Regions from separate parts of the Pseudarthrobacter sp. MOO14 genome, predicted to be linked through region 1. Evidence: riboswitches for the same ligand, from Rfam matches in the RefSeq annotation. Region 1 holds a riboswitch; each other region holds the start of a gene.
The links. A riboswitch is a leader RNA that binds a small molecule or an ion and turns the genes downstream of it on or off. The one in region 1 is predicted to bind S-adenosylmethionine.
Positions count from the first base shown of each region.

Region 2: linked by a shared signal. The riboswitch ahead of AC4EEV_RS14105 (cobalamin-independent methionine synthase II family protein) and the one ahead of AC4EEV_RS09745 (DUF1737 domain-containing protein) in region 1 are both predicted to bind S-adenosylmethionine.
Region 3: linked by a shared signal. The riboswitch ahead of AC4EEV_RS03615 (aminotransferase class V-fold PLP-dependent enzyme) and the one ahead of AC4EEV_RS09745 (DUF1737 domain-containing protein) in region 1 are both predicted to bind S-adenosylmethionine.
Region 4: linked by a shared signal. The riboswitch ahead of metX (homoserine O-acetyltransferase MetX) and the one ahead of AC4EEV_RS09745 (DUF1737 domain-containing protein) in region 1 are both predicted to bind S-adenosylmethionine.

Region 1 is NZ_CM177849.1:2,065,522-2,069,726, forward strand. Features, by position in the region: gene opgC (OpgC domain-containing protein) at 1-1,297, opposite strand, end outside; SAM riboswitch class IV at 1,474-1,588, shown strand; gene AC4EEV_RS09745 (DUF1737 domain-containing protein) at 1,602-1,865, shown strand; gene AC4EEV_RS09750 (rhodanese-like domain-containing protein) at 1,862-2,272, shown strand; gene AC4EEV_RS09755 (O-succinylhomoserine sulfhydrylase) at 2,273-3,481, shown strand; gene AC4EEV_RS09760 (glutamate--cysteine ligase 2) at 3,486-4,205, opposite strand, start outside.
Region 2 is NZ_CM177849.1:3,002,687-3,006,891, reverse strand. Features, by position in the region: gene AC4EEV_RS14115 (adenylosuccinate synthase) at 1-654, opposite strand, end outside; gene AC4EEV_RS14110 (M14 family zinc carboxypeptidase) at 884-1,939, opposite strand; SAM riboswitch class I at 2,161-2,264, shown strand; gene AC4EEV_RS14105 (cobalamin-independent methionine synthase II family protein) at 2,277-3,485, shown strand; gene AC4EEV_RS14100 (uracil-DNA glycosylase family protein) at 3,697-4,205, shown strand, end outside.
Region 3 is NZ_CM177849.1:779,815-784,019, reverse strand. Features, by position in the region: gene AC4EEV_RS03620 (class I SAM-dependent methyltransferase) at 1-746, opposite strand, end outside; gene AC4EEV_RS03615 (aminotransferase class V-fold PLP-dependent enzyme) at 839-2,257, opposite strand; SAM riboswitch class IV at 2,295-2,408, opposite strand; gene hisN (histidinol-phosphatase) at 2,550-3,374, opposite strand; gene rsgA (ribosome small subunit-dependent GTPase A) at 3,419-4,205, opposite strand, start outside.
Region 4 is NZ_CM177849.1:3,893,666-3,897,870, forward strand. Features, by position in the region: gene AC4EEV_RS17875 (S8 family peptidase) at 1-136, opposite strand, end outside; SAM riboswitch class IV at 407-521, shown strand; gene AC4EEV_RS17880 (bifunctional o-acetylhomoserine/o-acetylserine sulfhydrylase) at 565-1,890, shown strand; SAM riboswitch class IV at 1,990-2,105, shown strand; gene metX (homoserine O-acetyltransferase MetX) at 2,118-3,233, shown strand; gene AC4EEV_RS17890 (alcohol dehydrogenase catalytic domain-containing protein) at 3,354-4,205, shown strand, end outside.

The sequences.
Region 1 (4,205 bases):
GCTCCTGGTAGCTCCATGCGGTGGCGGCGTTGACCCGGCGGGGAATCTGCCACAGCGCCGCCAGGAGGATGGCCATCGCCACGGCCACGGTCCAGACCGCAGCCCCGGACAGGGTGTTGGCCCGGACATACGATCCGTCCGCGGCCACATCGGTGACCGGCCCGGTGACCACAGCAGAGGACTTCAGCCGGTCCAGCGCAGCTTTGGCGATGGCGGGATTTCCGGTGAGCAGCCAGTCGATGCTGGCCACGCCGGTATCCCGGGTGCTGGTGCGCTCGTCCCACACCACCGCCGCCGTCCTGGCGAAAGCCGGCGAGGTGGCGGTACCCACCACCTGGTCCCACCAGGCCGTCTTGATATCCGCCTCCGGCGGTCCGCCCGCGGCAGGGCTGTAGAACGCCGACGTCTGGAGCAGTAGCGGCTTCCTGCGGACCTCCGCGTAGGCACTGTAGAAGTTCTCGCTGCCCGCGCCGGTCAGCATCTCCTGGAGTTCACCGGCACGCGGCACGGTGTTAACGGCAGCGGCGCCGGCAGTGTCGTCATGGTAGGCAGTCAGGCCCACCCAGTCCACGGCGTCGTCCCCCGGATAGTAGGGGGCGTAGGCGGCGTCGGAGCCGTTCCAGGCGCCGTCGCCGTTGGTGTCCAGGAGGGCGAAGCCGTCACTTCCAGGCTGCGGGGCATTCCTGCTCCGGTCAAAGGGGTAGTCCTTGCCCAGGTACGGCGCCCAGACCATGGCGGCCCGGCCGCCGTCGTCCTTTTTGACCGCTGCCGCGACCGCCTTGAAGGCCTCCCGGTAGGCGGCCGGCTGCTGCCCCCAGGCCACCCAGCTCGAGTTCATGTCCGGCGCAAACCGGATCAACAGCCGGCCCTTGAACCCGGAGGCCAGGTCGCGGACCTTGCCGGCGAAGGCTTCCGCTTCGGAGGCGCCGATCTGGTCCAGCGGCACCGTGGGCTTCACGGTGAGCATGGCGTGGGCGCCCTTGGCCGAGGCCTGCTGCAGGAACCCCTCGATGTTGTTCTGGTCCGAGTCGCGGAACGGCAGGCCGATGTCGTGGCCAAACACGGCCGGGCTCGCACCCAGCCGGTCGGAGAATCCAGCGGCGGTATCCTCGCCCCATTCAAGGACGGCACCCAGCCACGGCTTGCCTTGGTCCGGTTCCGCGGAGGCCGCCTGCGCAGCACCGGCGGGCGCCAGCAGCGCCAGGAGCACGACGACGGCGGCGGCCAGGAACGCCCCGGGGGAACGGTGACGGGCACGACGACGGCCGGCCTGGTGGTGCGATGTTGCTGCTCGCATGCTGGCAAGACCCCCCGGTACTCCCACTGTGACGGCAGGGCGGCGCCCCCGGTAGAAACTTTATCGGCCCGGCCGCCCTGCCGCGTTCCCGTGACGCGGTGGTCGCGGGCTCTCAATTACGGAACATGACGACGGCGGCCGTGCGGCTTGGCGGCGCAGGTGTTACGTTTTTGGGGAGTAATGAGTACCGGTGTTAAGCCCTGACTGGCCGGTCGGCAACCCTCCTCTCGCGGCGGGGTGCCTCAGGTGAATACTTGGCATATCGACCGATTCGAGCTGCAAGCGTGAAAGAAGGAGATCCGTCGTGTCTGACGCACCCGCCCCTGACGAAAAATTGTCCTACCGCCTGATTACGGGCCCGGACGACCGCTCCTTCTGTGAGCGGATCTCGGCTGCGCTTGCGGACGGTTACGTCCTGCACGGCAGCCCGGCGGCCACTTTCAACGGCAGCAGCGTCATCGTGGCCCAGGCCGTTGTCCTCCCGGCCGCCATCGCGTCGGCTGACGCCGCGGTGGCCACGGCTGTTGACGACCTGGAAGGCGAGTTCGACGGCGAGGGCCACGCATGAGCTACGCGGGAGACCTGACGCCGCAGGAAGCGTGGGCCAAGCTGGAGCAGGGCGCCATCCTGGTGGACGTCCGCACCGAGGGCGAATGGGCCCACATTGGCATTCCGGATACCAAGGCAACGGACAACGATCCGCTCTTCATCCAGTGGACCTTCCCCGGCGGCATCCCCAACCCCGATTTCGTGAAGGACCTCAAGGAGCAGGCGCCTGAGGACCCGGGCGCTGAGCTCGTGTTCCTTTGCCGTTCGGGCCAGCGATCCATCGCCGCGGCCGTGGCGGCCACCCAGGCCGGCTTCACTTCCTACAACGTCCTGGAGGGCTTCGAGGGGGAACCTGACCGCTACGGCGAACGGACCGTCAACGGCTGGAAGAACCGCGGCCTGCCCACCAACCTCGGAAAGAACTAAGTGACTTTCAATCAAGATGCCCCCGGCTGGAGCCCCGACACCCAGGCTGTCCGCGGCGGGCTGGACCGCACCAACTTCCAGGAAACCTCAGAGGCCGTCTTCCTGAATTCCGGGTTCGTCTACGAATCCGCGGCCGCGGCCGAACGCGCCTTCACCGGCGAGGACGAGCGCTTTGTGTACTCGCGCTACGGCAACCCGTCCGTGGCCACCTTCCAGGAACGGCTCAGGCTGCTGGAAGGCACCGAGGCCTGCTTCGCGACGGCGTCGGGCATGTCCGCGGTGTTCACGGCCCTGGGCGCGCTGCTTGCAGCCGGTGACCGCGTGGTGGCCGCCCGCTCACTGTTCGGGTCATGCTTCGTGATCCTGAACGAGATCCTGCCGCGGTGGGGAGTGGAAACGGTCTTCGTCGATGGCCCGGACCTGGACCAGTGGCGCGAGGCCCTGTCCAAGCCCACCACCGCCGTCTTCTTCGAATCCCCGTCCAACCCGATGCAGGAAATCGTGGACATCGCCGCGGTGAGCGAACTGGCCCATGCCGCCGGCGCCACGGTAGTTGCGGACAATGTCTTCGCCACTCCCCTGCTGCAGCGCTGCGGGGACCTGGGCGCGGACGTCATCGTGTACTCCGGCACCAAGCACATCGACGGGCAGGGCCGGGTCCTGGGCGGTGCCATCCTGGGCACCAAGGAGTTCATCGACGGCCCGGTGAAGCAGCTGATGCGCCACACAGGTCCGGCGCTTTCGGCGTTCAACGCCTGGGTCCTGACCAAGGGCCTGGAAACCATGAGCCTGCGCGTCCGGCACTCCTCGGCCACCGCCCTGCGGCTCGCTGAATGGCTCGAGGAGCAGCCTGCCGTGAGCTGGGTGAAGTACCCGCTGCTGACATCGCACCCGCAGTATGAGCTGGCGGCGAAGCAGATGAGCGCCGGCGGCACGGTCCTCACCCTTGAGCTGGCGCCCTCGGGCGGCCGCTCCGGCAAGGAGGCGGCCTTCGCCCTGTTGGACGGGCTGCGGATCATCGACATCTCCAACAACCTGGGCGATTCGAAATCCCTGATCACCCACCCCGCCACCACCACCCACCGCGCCATGGGGCCGGAGGGGCGGGCCGCCATTGGCTTGAGCGACGGCGTGGTCCGGCTCTCCGTGGGGCTCGAGGACGCGGACGACCTCATCCGCGACCTGGAACAGGCCCTGAAGCAGATCTAAGGCGTCAGGCCTGGCGGACCCGCAGCAGTTCCGGGGTGTCTTCCACGCCGGAAAGATCCAGGGCGCCGCGCATGGTGGCGTCTACGGCGTGCCGGACCACTGCACCGAAGCCCATATCCTCGGGAGGCGGTCCGGCCAGCGCCCTGTCGCGGGCCCGGCGCTGCTCGGCGGCCCCTGTCCCGCGGGCGATGATGTGCTCCACGCCCTGCCGGGCCATGGCCAGTTCGCCCTGTTCCTGAAGGACAGGCGCCAGGTAATCCACCAGGGAACGGGCTACGTCCGCGGCCGGGGCCGGGCGGAAGTTCCCAAAGTCCAGGAGCTCGCCGCCGAGTCCCGAACTGCTGGCCTGCCAGGAGGCCATCCGCAGCAGGACAGTGGGCACCGGCGCCGGGTCCACGCCCTCGCGCCATTCCCTGCCGGCCGATTCCACCAGGGCGCGGACCAGCACGGCGATCAAGGCTGCATCCTCGGCGCGGAGGCAGACGTCCGCCACCCGCACCTCCACGGTGGGGTGGTTGCGGGAGAGCCGCGCGTCGAAATACAGCATCCCTTCATCGAGCATCACGCCGGTGTCCAGCAGCCGGGTGACCACCCTCCGGTAGGCGGGGTACGTCCCGTAGATCGCGGCCGGGCCGGACGTCGGCCACCGGTTCCAGGCCTGGGTACGGTAGCTTTCGAACCCGGTGGGGACGCCGTTCCAGTACGGCGAGTTGGCGCTCAACGC
Region 2 (4,205 bases), 940 kb from region 1:
CAGGACCACCTTGCCCTCGTCCAGGGCGGTGTTAAGGACCAGGGTGCTGTCGATGACCAGCGGGCGGAGGCGGTCGGCAAAGGACAGGAAGTAATCAACGATCTCGTCCACCACAACGCTGCGGCGGTTGTAGACCTTGACCAGGAGCTCGTTCTTCTGGCGCAGCGAGCCTTCCACCTTCTGGCGGAGGATGGATTCGTCGAAGACGTCCTGGACACGGATGCCCAGCCTGGCCACCTTGTCCATGTAGGCGGGGCCAATGCCGCGGCCGGTGGTTCCGATGGCGCGGCTGCCGAGGAAACGTTCGGTCACCTTGTCCAGCACCTGGTGGTAGGGGGCCACCAGGTGGGCGTTGGCGGACACGCGGAGCCGCGAGGTATCGGCGCCGCGGGCCTGGAGTCCGTCGATCTCCTGGAAAAGGGCTTCGAGGTTCACCACGCAGCCATTGCCGATGATGGGCACCGCGTTGGGGCTGAGAATGCCTGCGGGCAGCAGTTTGAGTTCGTACTTTTCACCGCCTACGACGACGGTGTGCCCGGCGTTGTTCCCGCCGTTGGGCTTGACGACGTAGTCAACACGGCCGCCCAGAAGGTCGGTGGCCTTGCCTTTTCCTTCGTCGCCCCACTGGGCTCCTACGATCACAATTGCTGGCATGGGATCCTCCCCCATTCGTTCGGGCTGCCCGGGTCCGGCCGCGGGGAGCGGACCTGCGCAGCGCCGTTCATGAGAATGCCCCGAACAGACCGGCCGTCGCCGGACCGCGGGGCGGCTCAGCGATGCAAGAGTTCCGGGGCTCTTACCACCCAAGTTTAGCGGATCAGGCACTTTGTCCACTCGATGGGCCCGCCGCGGCCCCGCAAGGGACTGCGGCGGGCCTGGTCCCTTACTCGTCCTCGGCTTCCCCGGCCGGCCGGGACGTCTGTACGGCGAGAGTGTCCCAGAAGGAGGTGTCGGCGTCGGCAATGGAACCGTCCGCGATCGCCGCGGCGGTGGAGGTCAGGGTGGTGACCGTCTGCTTGATCAGGTAGCCGTTGCTCCGCTGCCCCAGCGCGTAGCCGTCCAAGTAGTGGTCCGACATGCCGCGCATCTCGAAAAGCAGGGTGGCAATGCCGTATTCCACGGATATGCCGTTGCGGCTGATGGTCTCCGCACTGCCGCCCTGGTATTTGCCCAGGTGGCCCCAGCCGGTGGAGTCCACGTTGTTGAAAACCACGGCACCAAGCCGCTTGGATTTCTCGACGACGGCGGGATCGGCGTTCGGGGTGGTGGGGTACAGGATTGACCCGGACACCAGCTTGCCGTCGCGTTCAGCGCGGGTGCCCTGGTGGTGCAGGTCGATCATGTAATCGACGCGGTACTTGCGCATCACGTTGCTGTGCAGGGCCTGGGTCTCCGGCTGGACCTTGGCCACGTGGTCCCGGTTCAGGTCCACGCCCTCCGCGTTGTAACGCGTCAGGTGGCGGTCGCCTTTGGCGAGGTAGTCGTCCAAGGAAAAATTCACGTCCCCCATGGCGCCATCGGCATTGAGCATGGGCACGATCAGGATATTGACGCCGTCCAGGATGCCGGACGACTTGCCCGTGCCCAGGTGCTTGATGAACTCCATGGCGCCCTCGGTGGTGAGCTGTTCGTTGCCATGCTGCTGGGTCAGGTAGAGGATGGTGGGCTTGGCCGGGTCAGAGATGTATTTGACCAGGTGGATATCGCGGCCCTTGACCGTCTGGCCGATCACTTCCAGCTCCATGGCCGGTTGCTTGGCGTCCTGGTCCTTCAGGAAGGAGACCATCTGACTGTACGTAGCCAGCTTGCTGGTGGTGATCTGGCCGTTGCCGCCGTAGTTGGGGCCTTCGCCAACTGCGTGGGCCATCGGGGCGGACCCGGCGAAGATGGCCAGCGCCAGCGCGCCGGATACGGCAAGGGTCCTCAAAGATTTCGTCACAGTGCGTTACCTCTTTCGAGTGCATCGGGTGCGTTCAGCCGCCATGTTCCCCATTACGGCCCGTGACAGACAGCCAACCAAGCTTGACGAAAGCTGTCAATAGACTGGACAAAACCTGGGAACGGGTTGGGCTATTGCCGGGGAGCGCCACCGCCCAACACCGATCCGCCGTATTCTGAACCGCATTTGCCCACAGGCGGTTCATGGATTTAGGTAAGAGTGGACCATCCGGAGCGGCTGAGAGACCTGGCTCAATGACGCCGCAGCAACCACGGTCCGGCAGGAAAGCTGCCGGCCGAGGTGCTACTGCCAGGACCGATGGAAGGAAGATTCCAGCTTGCCCCTCAACACCGACCATATTCGCGCCACCCACGCCGGGTCCCTGCCTCGCACCGATGAACTCATCGCAGCCAACACCGCAAAGGAATCCGACGGGATCACCCCGGCGTTCCTGGAGCTCCTGGAAGACTCCGTTGTGGGCGTGGTCCAGCGCCAGAAGGACCTGGGCATCGATATCCCCAACGACGGCGAGTACGGGCATACGATGTCCAACTCCGTGGACTACGGGGCCTGGTGGAACTACTCCTTCGCCCGGCTCGGCGGCCTGGAGCCGACCACCGTGGACCGGTGGGCTGAAGCCGAAGTCCGGCGGTCGTCCCCCGGAAACGTTGTCCTGACGTCCTTCCCCGACCGGCGGGACCGGCAGGCGTTCAATGAGGCGTACAGCGATCCCTCCTCCGGGATCTTGGCGCACCGGAAGAGCGTGTCCCAACCCAAGATCGCCGGGCCCCTGACATATACCGGCCATGACCTGGTGGCCTCGGACATCAAGAACCTGAAGACCGGGCTCGCCGCGGCAGGCCTCAGCGAAGGATTCGTGGCGTCCCTCTCCCCCGGTTCCTGCGCCCGCGTCGCCAATGAGTACTACAAGAACGATGAGGAGCTCGTCTACGCCTGCGCCGATGCGATGCGCGAGGAATACAAAGCCATCATCGACGCCGGCCTGACGGTCCAGCTCGACGATCCGTCCCTGGCCGAGAGCTGGGACCAGATCAACCCGGAGCCGTCCCTGGAGGACTACCTGAAGTTCATTCAGCTGCGCGTCGAGGCCACCAACTGGGCCTTGCGGGACCTTCCGCAGGAACAGGTCCGGCTGCACGTTTGCTGGGGCTCCTGGCATGGTCCGCACACTACGGACATCCCATTCGCCGACATCATCGGCTCAGTGCTGCAGGTCAACGCCGGCGCGTACTCCTTCGAGGCGGCCAATGTCCGCCACGAGCACGAATGGCGTGTCTGGGAGGACACCACCCTTCCTGAGGGCAAAGTCATCATCCCCGGCGTCGTCTCCCACGCCACCAATGTGGTGGAGCACCCGGACCTGGTGGCGGACCGGATTGTCCGCTTCGCCAAGCTGGTGGGACGCGAGAACGTCATCGCGTCCACCGACTGCGGCCTGGGCGGCCGGGTGCATCCGCAGATCGCCTTCGCCAAGCTGGAGGCTCTTGGCGAGGGCGCCCGCCGCGCCACCAAGCGCCTCTGGTAGTCATCCGCCCCTTCCGGGAATGACCGCCGGTCCACTGCGCCATGAATCAGGTGCGCTGGACCGGCGTTTCGTTTCCCCGGGCTTGGTAAACTGGCAAAGGCCGACCCGGAATCGGCCCACCCCAACTAACCACCGTTGATGAGCTGCGCCACCGTGCGCCCATTTTCGGCGGTGGACGCAACATCAATCCCCGCAGGAGAACCAGCCCTTCATGACCGCACTGGCCCCCGAAACATTCCACGAACAGCTCATGAGCCGCCGTTACGAGCCCAGCGTTGCCGCTGTCAACGAGCTGTGCGATTCCCTGCAGGAAGCGAAGCCCGGAACCGTGGTGCCCTACGTGGACCCCATGCACGATGTTGAGGAATGCCGCATCATCAGCCTGTACTCCAATATTGGCGAGATGGACCAGTCCGGTTTCATCACTGCCGGTGACCAGGACGCCGCGACCCGCATGCTGGGCATCCAGTGGAAGCTGGGCCTGCGCCCGGAATTCGTGATGCCCTGGAACGTCCACCCGTGGCACGTCCCGGGGGAGGCCAACGGAAAATTCACCCCGGACCAGGTGCAGGCAGGTTTGAAGCCGCTGCTGAAGTTCCTCGCCCTGGTCCCCCGCGCCTCCGTGATCGTGGCGCACGGCACGGAGGCAAACCGCCTGGCCAACCTGCTGCTGAAGACCGAAGTCCCGCTGCTGTGGCGCCGCGGCCTCAAGACCTACAA
Region 3 (4,205 bases), 1.3 Mb from region 1:
GCGCGCCACGCCAAGGTGAGGTAGGGAAGATCGAGTTCCTGGTCGGGCGGGTAGGCCAGATGGTCGTGGAGGTACCAGTCCAGGTTCGCCAGGACCTTGGCCCTGGTTGCCTCGCCGGCGCGCAGGTAATAGCTCCGGGACTTGGTGAGTTCCATCAGGTCCGTGGTGGTCACCTTGTCCTGCCAGTGCGTGACATGCCCTTCGAGCCCGGTGAATTCGGGCCCCACCACCGGCTTGTGGCCCGGGCGGTACACATCGCCGGCGTGCATGATCCTGGAGAGCCTGTGCACCCACGGCACCGAGGTATCCAGTTGGTTCCAGATGAGTCCGAGCGTTCCGTGCGGGCGCAGGACGCGGGCAAGTTCGGTGCTCGCAGGCAGCGCGTCGCACCAGTGCCAGGCCTGCGCCACGGTGACGACGTCGAAGGAGGCTTCGGCCAGCCCCGTCGCCTCCGCGGTCCCCGCCACGGCCGTGGCAGCAGGGCAGTGTGCCGCGAGTTGGGCGAGCATGTCCGTGGAAGGGTCGACGGCGGTTACCTCCAGGCCAAGCTCCAGCAGCAGGGCCGTAAACTTCCCGGTACCGGCCCCGACATCGAGTGCGTCACGGGCCTGCGCCGGGACCAGCCACCGGGCTGATTCCACGGGGTAGCCCGGCCTGACGCGCTGGTAGTGCCGTCCGCCGTCGCGGAAACTGCCGCCAAGTTCCCGCCGGCGCCCGTGATCAAGCTTGGGGCCACCCCGAACCACGCGTGGACTCCTTCAATTCCGACTGTTGATGCCCCTCGAATTTACCGCACCCCCTTTGGACATGTGCTGGGGGAGCAGGAGCGGGAGGTGCCCTAGTCGTCGATACAGGGGGCCGCACCGGCCGTGCCCGGGGTGTTGGGTGCCCAGTGCGGGTAGGTGCGGGAGTCGTTGGCGGGCACCCAACGGCCTGCGTCAACCACGTAGTCCCAGCCCAGCCCGTTGCTGCGCAGTGCGCGGATGCCGGCAAGAAGGCGTTCGGCATCCTCCAGCCGGGATCCGACGCCGAAGCTCGCCCGGAGTGATCCGTTGGGCAGGCCCAGGCGTTTCAGCAGTGGGTGGGCGCAGAAGCGTCCGTCCCGCAGGCCCACGCCGTGCTCCGCCGAGAGGTAGGCGGCCACCAGCCCGGCGTCGTAGCCTGCAACCGAGAAATTGACCACGCCGATGGTGTCCGTTTCCGGATTGGTGTCCTTGAAGATCTGGTGGACGGTGACGCCATCGATGCCCTGGAGGCCCTCCACCAGGAAGGAGCGGATGGCGGACTCGTGGGCGTGCCAGCGTTCCTGGTCCAGTTCCGCGATCACCTGGGTGGCGCGGGCCAGCGTGGCGGCTCCCAGGACGTTGGGCGATCCCCCCTCATGGCGGGCCGGGCCGGTGGCCCAGCTGACGCCGTCGAGCCTTGCTTCCTTGACGGCACCGCCCCCGGCCAGGTGCGGGACACCGGCGTCCAGCCAGTCAGCACGTCCCACCAGGACGCCTGCGCCGAACGGCGCGTAGAGCTTGTGCCCGGAGAACGCAAGGTAGTCGACGTCGTCCGTGCTGATGTCCACCCGGCGATGCGGCGCAAGCTGGGCGGCGTCCACCACGATCCGTGCGCCGTACTGGTGCGCCAGCGCGGCCAAGGCCCGGATGGGGAGGATCTCGCCGGTGACGTTGGAAGCGCCGGTGACGGCCAGCAGGCTGACCCCGCCCTGCTCAAGTTCGGTGCGGACTGCCTCCAAAGTGCCGCTGATGGTATCCGCGGCGACAATGCTGCGGTGCGGGACGCCCTGCCAGGGCAGGAGGTTGGCGTGGTGTTCGATGTCCAGGTAAAGGACATCTCCGGCGGGGCGGCCGTCCGCCAGCGGCAGGCAGCCGGCCAGCAGGTTCAGGGAGTCGGTGGTGTTGCGGGTGAAGATGACCGAATCGCCGGGGCGCCCTCCCACGAAGTCGCGGACAATGTTGCGTGCGTTTTCGTACACTGAGGTGCTGATCTGGGATGCGTAGCCGGCGCCCCGGTGGACACTCGCGTAGTACGGGAGGATCTCGTTCAGGTACGCGGACACCACTGACAGCGCCGGTGCGGAGGCGCCGTAGTCGAGGTTTGCGTAGCGGACGTGGCCGCCGGAGATCAGCGGCGCCTGGATCTCGGCGCCGGTGACCGCGGCGAGGGGCCGGCCGGCGACGGCCTGTCGCGGATCCGCCGCGGCGGCGTTGGCGGTGGCGGAAAGGGGGGAGACGGTGGCAGTTGTCACAGAGACCTCACTTGGATACAGGACTCCGGCACAGTGGAATCCGCGCTTGCCGTATCCGCTCCGGACCGGCCTGGTCGTCACCCGGGGCACCCCACCGCGAATGGAGGGTTGCCGGCCAGCAAACCGGGGTTTTGCGCTGGCACTCGTGACCTGGATAAAAGCGTAGAACATGGAATGGGCAGGACTAAAGCCGCGGCAATTGTTAAGGCTTTTGTTACGCCCTGCCGAAGAAACGGCCGCGGACGCCCCCTCAAGGAGGCGTCCGGCGTCGTATTGTTCGATTATTGTGCCGCTAGGGCGACTGCTGGAGCAGGTCGTCGAGGTCCGGGTTCAGCCGGTGCAGCACCTCTGAATGCAGGATCGAGTTCGTGGCCAGGGCATTGCCGCCGAACGGGCCATCCTCGCCTTCGAGGGACGTGAAGCGGCCGCCGGCCTCCACCACGATCGGTACCAGGGCAGCCATGTCGTACAGGTTCAGTTCGGGTTCGCAGGCGATATCCACCGAGCCTTCCGCCACCATGCAGTAGGACCAGAAGTCTCCGTACGCCCGGGTCCGCCACACGTCTTCCGTCAGGCCGAGGAAGTCGTCAAGGTTTCCGCGTTCCTTCCAGCCGCCCAGGCTGGAATAGGAGAGGGAGGCGTCGGCCAGGTTTGAGACGTTGGAAACCCGAAGCCGGGTGGCGGCGGCCAGGGACCTGCCCATGTACGCGCCCATGCCTTTGGCAGCCCACCAGCGCTTGCCCAGTGCCGGAGCGCTGACGACGCCCACCACCGGCTCGCCCTCGTCCACCAGGGCGATCAGCGTGGCCCAGACCGGGACGCCGCGGACGAAGTTCTTGGTCCCGTCGATGGGATCGATGATCCAGCGCCGCGAGCCGTGGCCGGTGCTGCCGAATTCCTCACCCAGAACGGCATCGCGGGGCCGGGAGCGGGAGAGTTGGCCTCGGATGGCCTCCTCGGCCGCCTTGTCGGCGTCGGTGACCGGCGTCAGGTCCGGCTTGGTCTCGACGTGGAGGTCCAGGGCCTTGAACCGGCTCATCGTCTGGTCGTCCACGGAGTCGGCCAGGACGTGGGCCAGGCGCAGGTCATCGTTGTAACTCGAAGCGGGTTGGATCATGGTTCCAAACTACCGTCTGCGGGCGTTTCTGCCGGGAGAACGCGTCAGTTGACGCTGCCAAGCTCCTTCGTTTCCTGTGCTTCCATCCTTGGATCGGCGCCGAGCAGCCGCCGCAGGGACGCCAGGCGGGCGGCGCCGGTAGGGCCGGCGTGTCCGCCGTCCACCCACTCGTCCAGCCCGCAGTTGACCGCCGTTGCCGTGTGCTTGCAGCCCCGCTCGCAGTTTTCGATGCCCGGGGAGAGATCCGGGAACGAGCGCAGGATCCTGTCCGGGTCCACGTGCGCCAGGCCAAAGGACCGGATCCCCGGGGTGTCGATGATCCAGCTGCCGGGCGGCGCGTCCGCGAGCCGAAGTGCCAGCGCCGACGACGACGTGTGCCGGCCGCGCCCGGTGACGGCGTTGACGCCGCCGGTGGCGCGCTCGGCGCCCGTGAGTGCGTTCACCATAGTGGATTTGCCCACCCCGGAATGCCCCAGCATCACGGTGACGGTGCCGTCGAGGTGTGCGCGGAGGGCGGCCACCGCAGCGCTGTCCAGCCGGGCGGAGAGGCCGTCGTCGGACCGCGCGTCGATCCCGGAGGCCTGTGCGTCGGCGGTCTTGCTGATGATGACGGGGAAGTCCAGGTGCGTGTAATTGGAGAGGAGCTCGGCGGGATCCTTGACGTCGGCCTTGGTCACCAGCAGGATCGGCGCGATCCCGGCGTCGTAGGCCGCCACCAGGGCGCGGTCAATGAAGCCTGTGCGGGGCTCGGGGTTGGCGGCCGCCACGACGATGACCAGCTGGTCCGCGTTGGCCACCACGGCGCGCTCCACGGGGTCGGTATCGTCGGCA
Region 4 (4,205 bases), 1.8 Mb from region 1:
GAGCGGACGAGGGAGCGGCGGCGGGCGCGGTGGCTGCCGCTGGCGGCGCCGAGGCTTGCACTGGTGTACCGCTTGAGCAGAAGGCGACGGCGGACAACAGTGCGGCGGCAAGGGCCAGGCGCAAAGACTGGGGCAACGGAATCGAATTCCTTTGTGCGTGGTTGGGGGGCGACGGGATAACGTCGTCCGGCTTCCACGGTATCCGGGCCAGGACGGCTGGCGGCCAAACCTCGGGCGATCCTTCGCATTATTTGTGGAACCTTGGAAAACCTCCACATCGGACTGCCATCGCGCCCGGATCCGTCCCCCGCCCGTCGGCTGAGACCCCCACGGCCCGCACACAGCGGCAAGACCATGTTCGTCACAATGCTGTCCCGGCCGGAGTGATGTTCCTACACTGGGCGCAGGTCATGAGTGCCAGCGTTAAGCCCCGGCTCGCTGGCCGGCAACCCTCCATCCGCGGTGGGGTGCCCCGGGTGAGGACCAGGCTGTCCGGCAATTGCCGGAAGCAAGCGCGGCCCGTGGTGCTCCCAGCATGCCGGGCCCATGTCATAGGAGACTGAGATGTCCAACGGATGGTCCTTCGAAACCCGCCAGATCCATGCAGGCCAGGAGCCTGACAGCGCCACCGGGGCCCGCGCCCTTCCCATCTACCAGACCACGTCCTTCGTGTTCCCGAGCGCCGAGAGCGCAGCCAACCGTTTTGCGCTGGCCGAACTGGCGCCGATCTACACCCGCATCGGCAACCCCACCCAGGACGCGGTGGAGCAGCGGATCGCCAGCCTCGAAGGTGGCCTGGCCGCTTTGCTGCTGAGCTCGGGGCAGGCCGCGGAGACCTTCGCCGTCCTGAATATCGCCGAGGCCGGGGACCACATCGTGGCCAGCCCCAGCCTGTACGGCGGCACCTACAACCTGTTCGCCCACACCCTGAAGAAGTTCGGCATCGCGGTCACCTTCGTGGAAGATCCGGACAACCTGGATCAGTGGCGGAATGCCGTTCAGCCCAACACCAAACTGTTCTTTGGCGAGGTGGTATCCAACCCGCGCCAGGACGTCCTGGACATCGAAGGCATCTCCCAGGTGGCCCACGACGCCGGCGTTCCCCTGATCGTGGACAACACCCTGTCCACGCCCTACCTGATCCGGCCGCTGGAGTGGGGTGCGGACATCGTGATCCACTCCGCCACCAAGTACCTGGGCGGTCATGGCTCGGCGATTGCCGGCGTCATCGTCGACTCCGGCAAGTTCGATTTCGGCAAGGACCCCGACCGGTTCCCCGGTTTCAACACCCCGGATCCCACCTACAACGGGCTGGTCTACGCCCGGGACCTTGGCGAGGGTGGCGCACTGGGCGCCAACCTTTCCTACATCCTCAAAGCCCGTGTCCAGTTGCTGCGCGACCTTGGCTCGGCGGTTTCGCCCTTCAACGCCTTCCTGATTTCGCAGGGCCTGGAAACGCTGAGCCTGCGGGTGGAACGGCACGTTTCCAACGCCACGGAGGTGGCGCGCTGGCTGGAGGGAAGGGACGACGTCGAATCGGTCGCCTACGCGGGGCTGCCGTCCAGCCCCTGGTACGAACGGGGCCGCAAGTACGGGCCCAAGGGGACCGGCGCCGTCGTCGCTTTCAACCTGGCCGGAGGCGCGGAGGCGGGCAAGCGCTTCGTCGACGCCCTGGAACTGCACTCGCACGTCGCCAACATCGGCGACGTCCGTTCGCTTGTCATCCACCCGGCGTCGACCACCCACAGCCAGCTCTCGCCCGAGCAGCAGGTGGTGGCCGGCGTCAATCCGGGGCTGGTCCGCTTGTCGGTTGGCTTGGAGCACATCGACGACATCCTGGCCGACCTGGAGGCCGGTTTCCGCGCGGCCAAGGGCGGCGCCGACGCCTGACCGCCAGCACGCCGGGGCGCTGCCGGCCGGCAGCGCCGGGAAGTCACAACCAGTCACACTCTTGGCCTGGACCGGGGAGTGTTTCGTACACTCGAACCAGGTCATGAGTGCCAGTGACAGCCCCGGCTTGCTGGCCGGCAACCCTCCTTCCGCGGTGGGGTGCCCCGGGTGAAGACCTGGCCTGCCGGTCAAATGACGGCAGGCAAGCGCGTAGAAGAGGTCTTGCCATGACGGTTACCGTCGCCCGTACCACCATTCCCGAACACGGAGTTGTCCGCTACGCCTCCATCGGAGGACTCGAGCTCGAAGGCGGCGGCTACCTGCCGGATGTCACCCTGGCGTACGAAACCTGGGGCACGCTGAACGCGGACGGCAGCAACGCCATCCTGATCGAGCATGCCCTGACGGGCAGCACCCACGTGACCCGGGGCGACACCGACGAAGAGGGCTGGTGGGAACAGCTGGCCGGTCCCGGGGCTCCCGTCGATACGGACAGGTTCTTCGTGGTGTCCGTCAACATTGTGGGCGGTTGCTACGGGTCCACGGGCCCGTCGTCGGCCGCTCCCGACGGAGCACCCTGGGGCTCACGCTTCCCCCTGGTCACCCTGCGGGACAGCACTGTTGCCGAGGCCCGGCTGGCGGACCAGTTGGGCATCGGGAGCTGGTACGCCGTCCTTGGGGGTTCCATGGGGGGTGCCCGCGCCCTGGAGTGGGCGGTGACCTACCCTGGCCGGGTGCAGCGCTGCGCCGTCATCTCGGTCGGCGCTGCCAGCACGGCTGAACAGATCGCTTTCGCCCAGGCCCAGACCCTGGCCATCCGCCAGGATCCGAACTTCAACGGCGGCGACTACTACGGCGGACCGTGTCCGGAAGACGGACTGGCCCTGGCACGGCGGATCGCCCACATCACGTACCGGTCCGCCGCGGAACTGGAAGGGCGCTTCGGCCGGGAACCCCAGGCTCCCGAGTCGCCCCTGCACGGCGGACTGCTGGCAAACCGCGGACGCTACCAAGTGGAAAGCTATCTGGACCACCAGGGCAGGAAGCTCGTCCGCCGGTTCGACGCCAACAGCTATATCGCCCTCACCGAGGCGTTGATGAGCCACGATGTCTGCCGTGGCCGCGGGCCGCTGGCCGAGACCCTGGCATCCGCCACCGCCCGGTTCTTCGTTGCCGCCGTGGACTCCGACCGGCTCTACTTCCCGTCCCAGTCCCGCGAATTGGCCCAGGCCCTGCCGGGTGAGGTTGACGTGCATATGATCTCGGCACCGATAGGCCATGACGGCTTCCTGACCGAGATCGGACAGCTGGGGAACCAGCTCCGGACGACGTTCCTGGCCTAGCTGTGCCCGTCCCGGCAGCGGCCGGCTGCTGCCCTGCGGTGCTTCCGGTGCACGCTGCCGGTGGACGCCGCGGTGCCACAGTGCGGCAGGCCCGGGGTGGAAGTACGGCATGATCGTGTCATGAAGGCAGCCGTCCTGTATTCGACCGTTCCCGCCGCCGGACAGGCACCGGGAAAGCCCGCCTACGCTGACGCGAAACCATTGGTCGTGCAGGAACTGGACCAACCGCAGCCGCGCGCCGGTGAGCTTGGGGTTGCCATCACCTATTCGAGCCTGTGCCATTCGGACCTGTCCGTGGTGGACGGCTCCAGGGTCCGGCCGCTTCCGATGGCATTGGGCCACGAGGCGGTGGGGCGGGTGGTGTCCGTGGGCGACGGGGTAGCCGATGTGTCCGTGGGAGACCACGTGGTGCTCGTTTTCGTGCCCAGTTGCGGCCATTGCCGGGCCTGCCGGGCCGGGAGGCCCGCGCTTTGCCACCGCGCTGCGGAGGTCAACGGCTCCGGTGACCTGCTGCATGGGCCGGCCTTGCTGCGCACGCCGGGGGGGGAGCGCATCAACCACCATTTGGGCGTCTCGGCGTTTGCGGATTACGCCGTGGTGGCGCGGGAGTCGGTGGTGGTGATTGACGACGACGTCCCGGACACCGTCGCGGCGATGTTTGGTTGCGCCGTGCTCACCGGAATGGGGGCCGTGCTCAATACGGCAGGCGTCAGTCCGGGACAGTCCGTGGCTGTCTTCGGCATCGGCGCAGTAGGCTTATCGGCCGTCATGGCGGCCCGCCTCGCCGGGGCCGCCGGAGTGATAGCCATCGATCCGAATCCGGGCAAGCACCCATTGGCCCTGGACGCCGGTGCCACGGCGGTGGGAACGCCTGCGGATGCGGCCCGTCTTGTGGCCGAGGCTGCCGGTGACGGGGTGGATGTGGCCGTCGAAGCAGTCGGCTTGGCCGGCGTGATCGCAACGTGCCTTGAT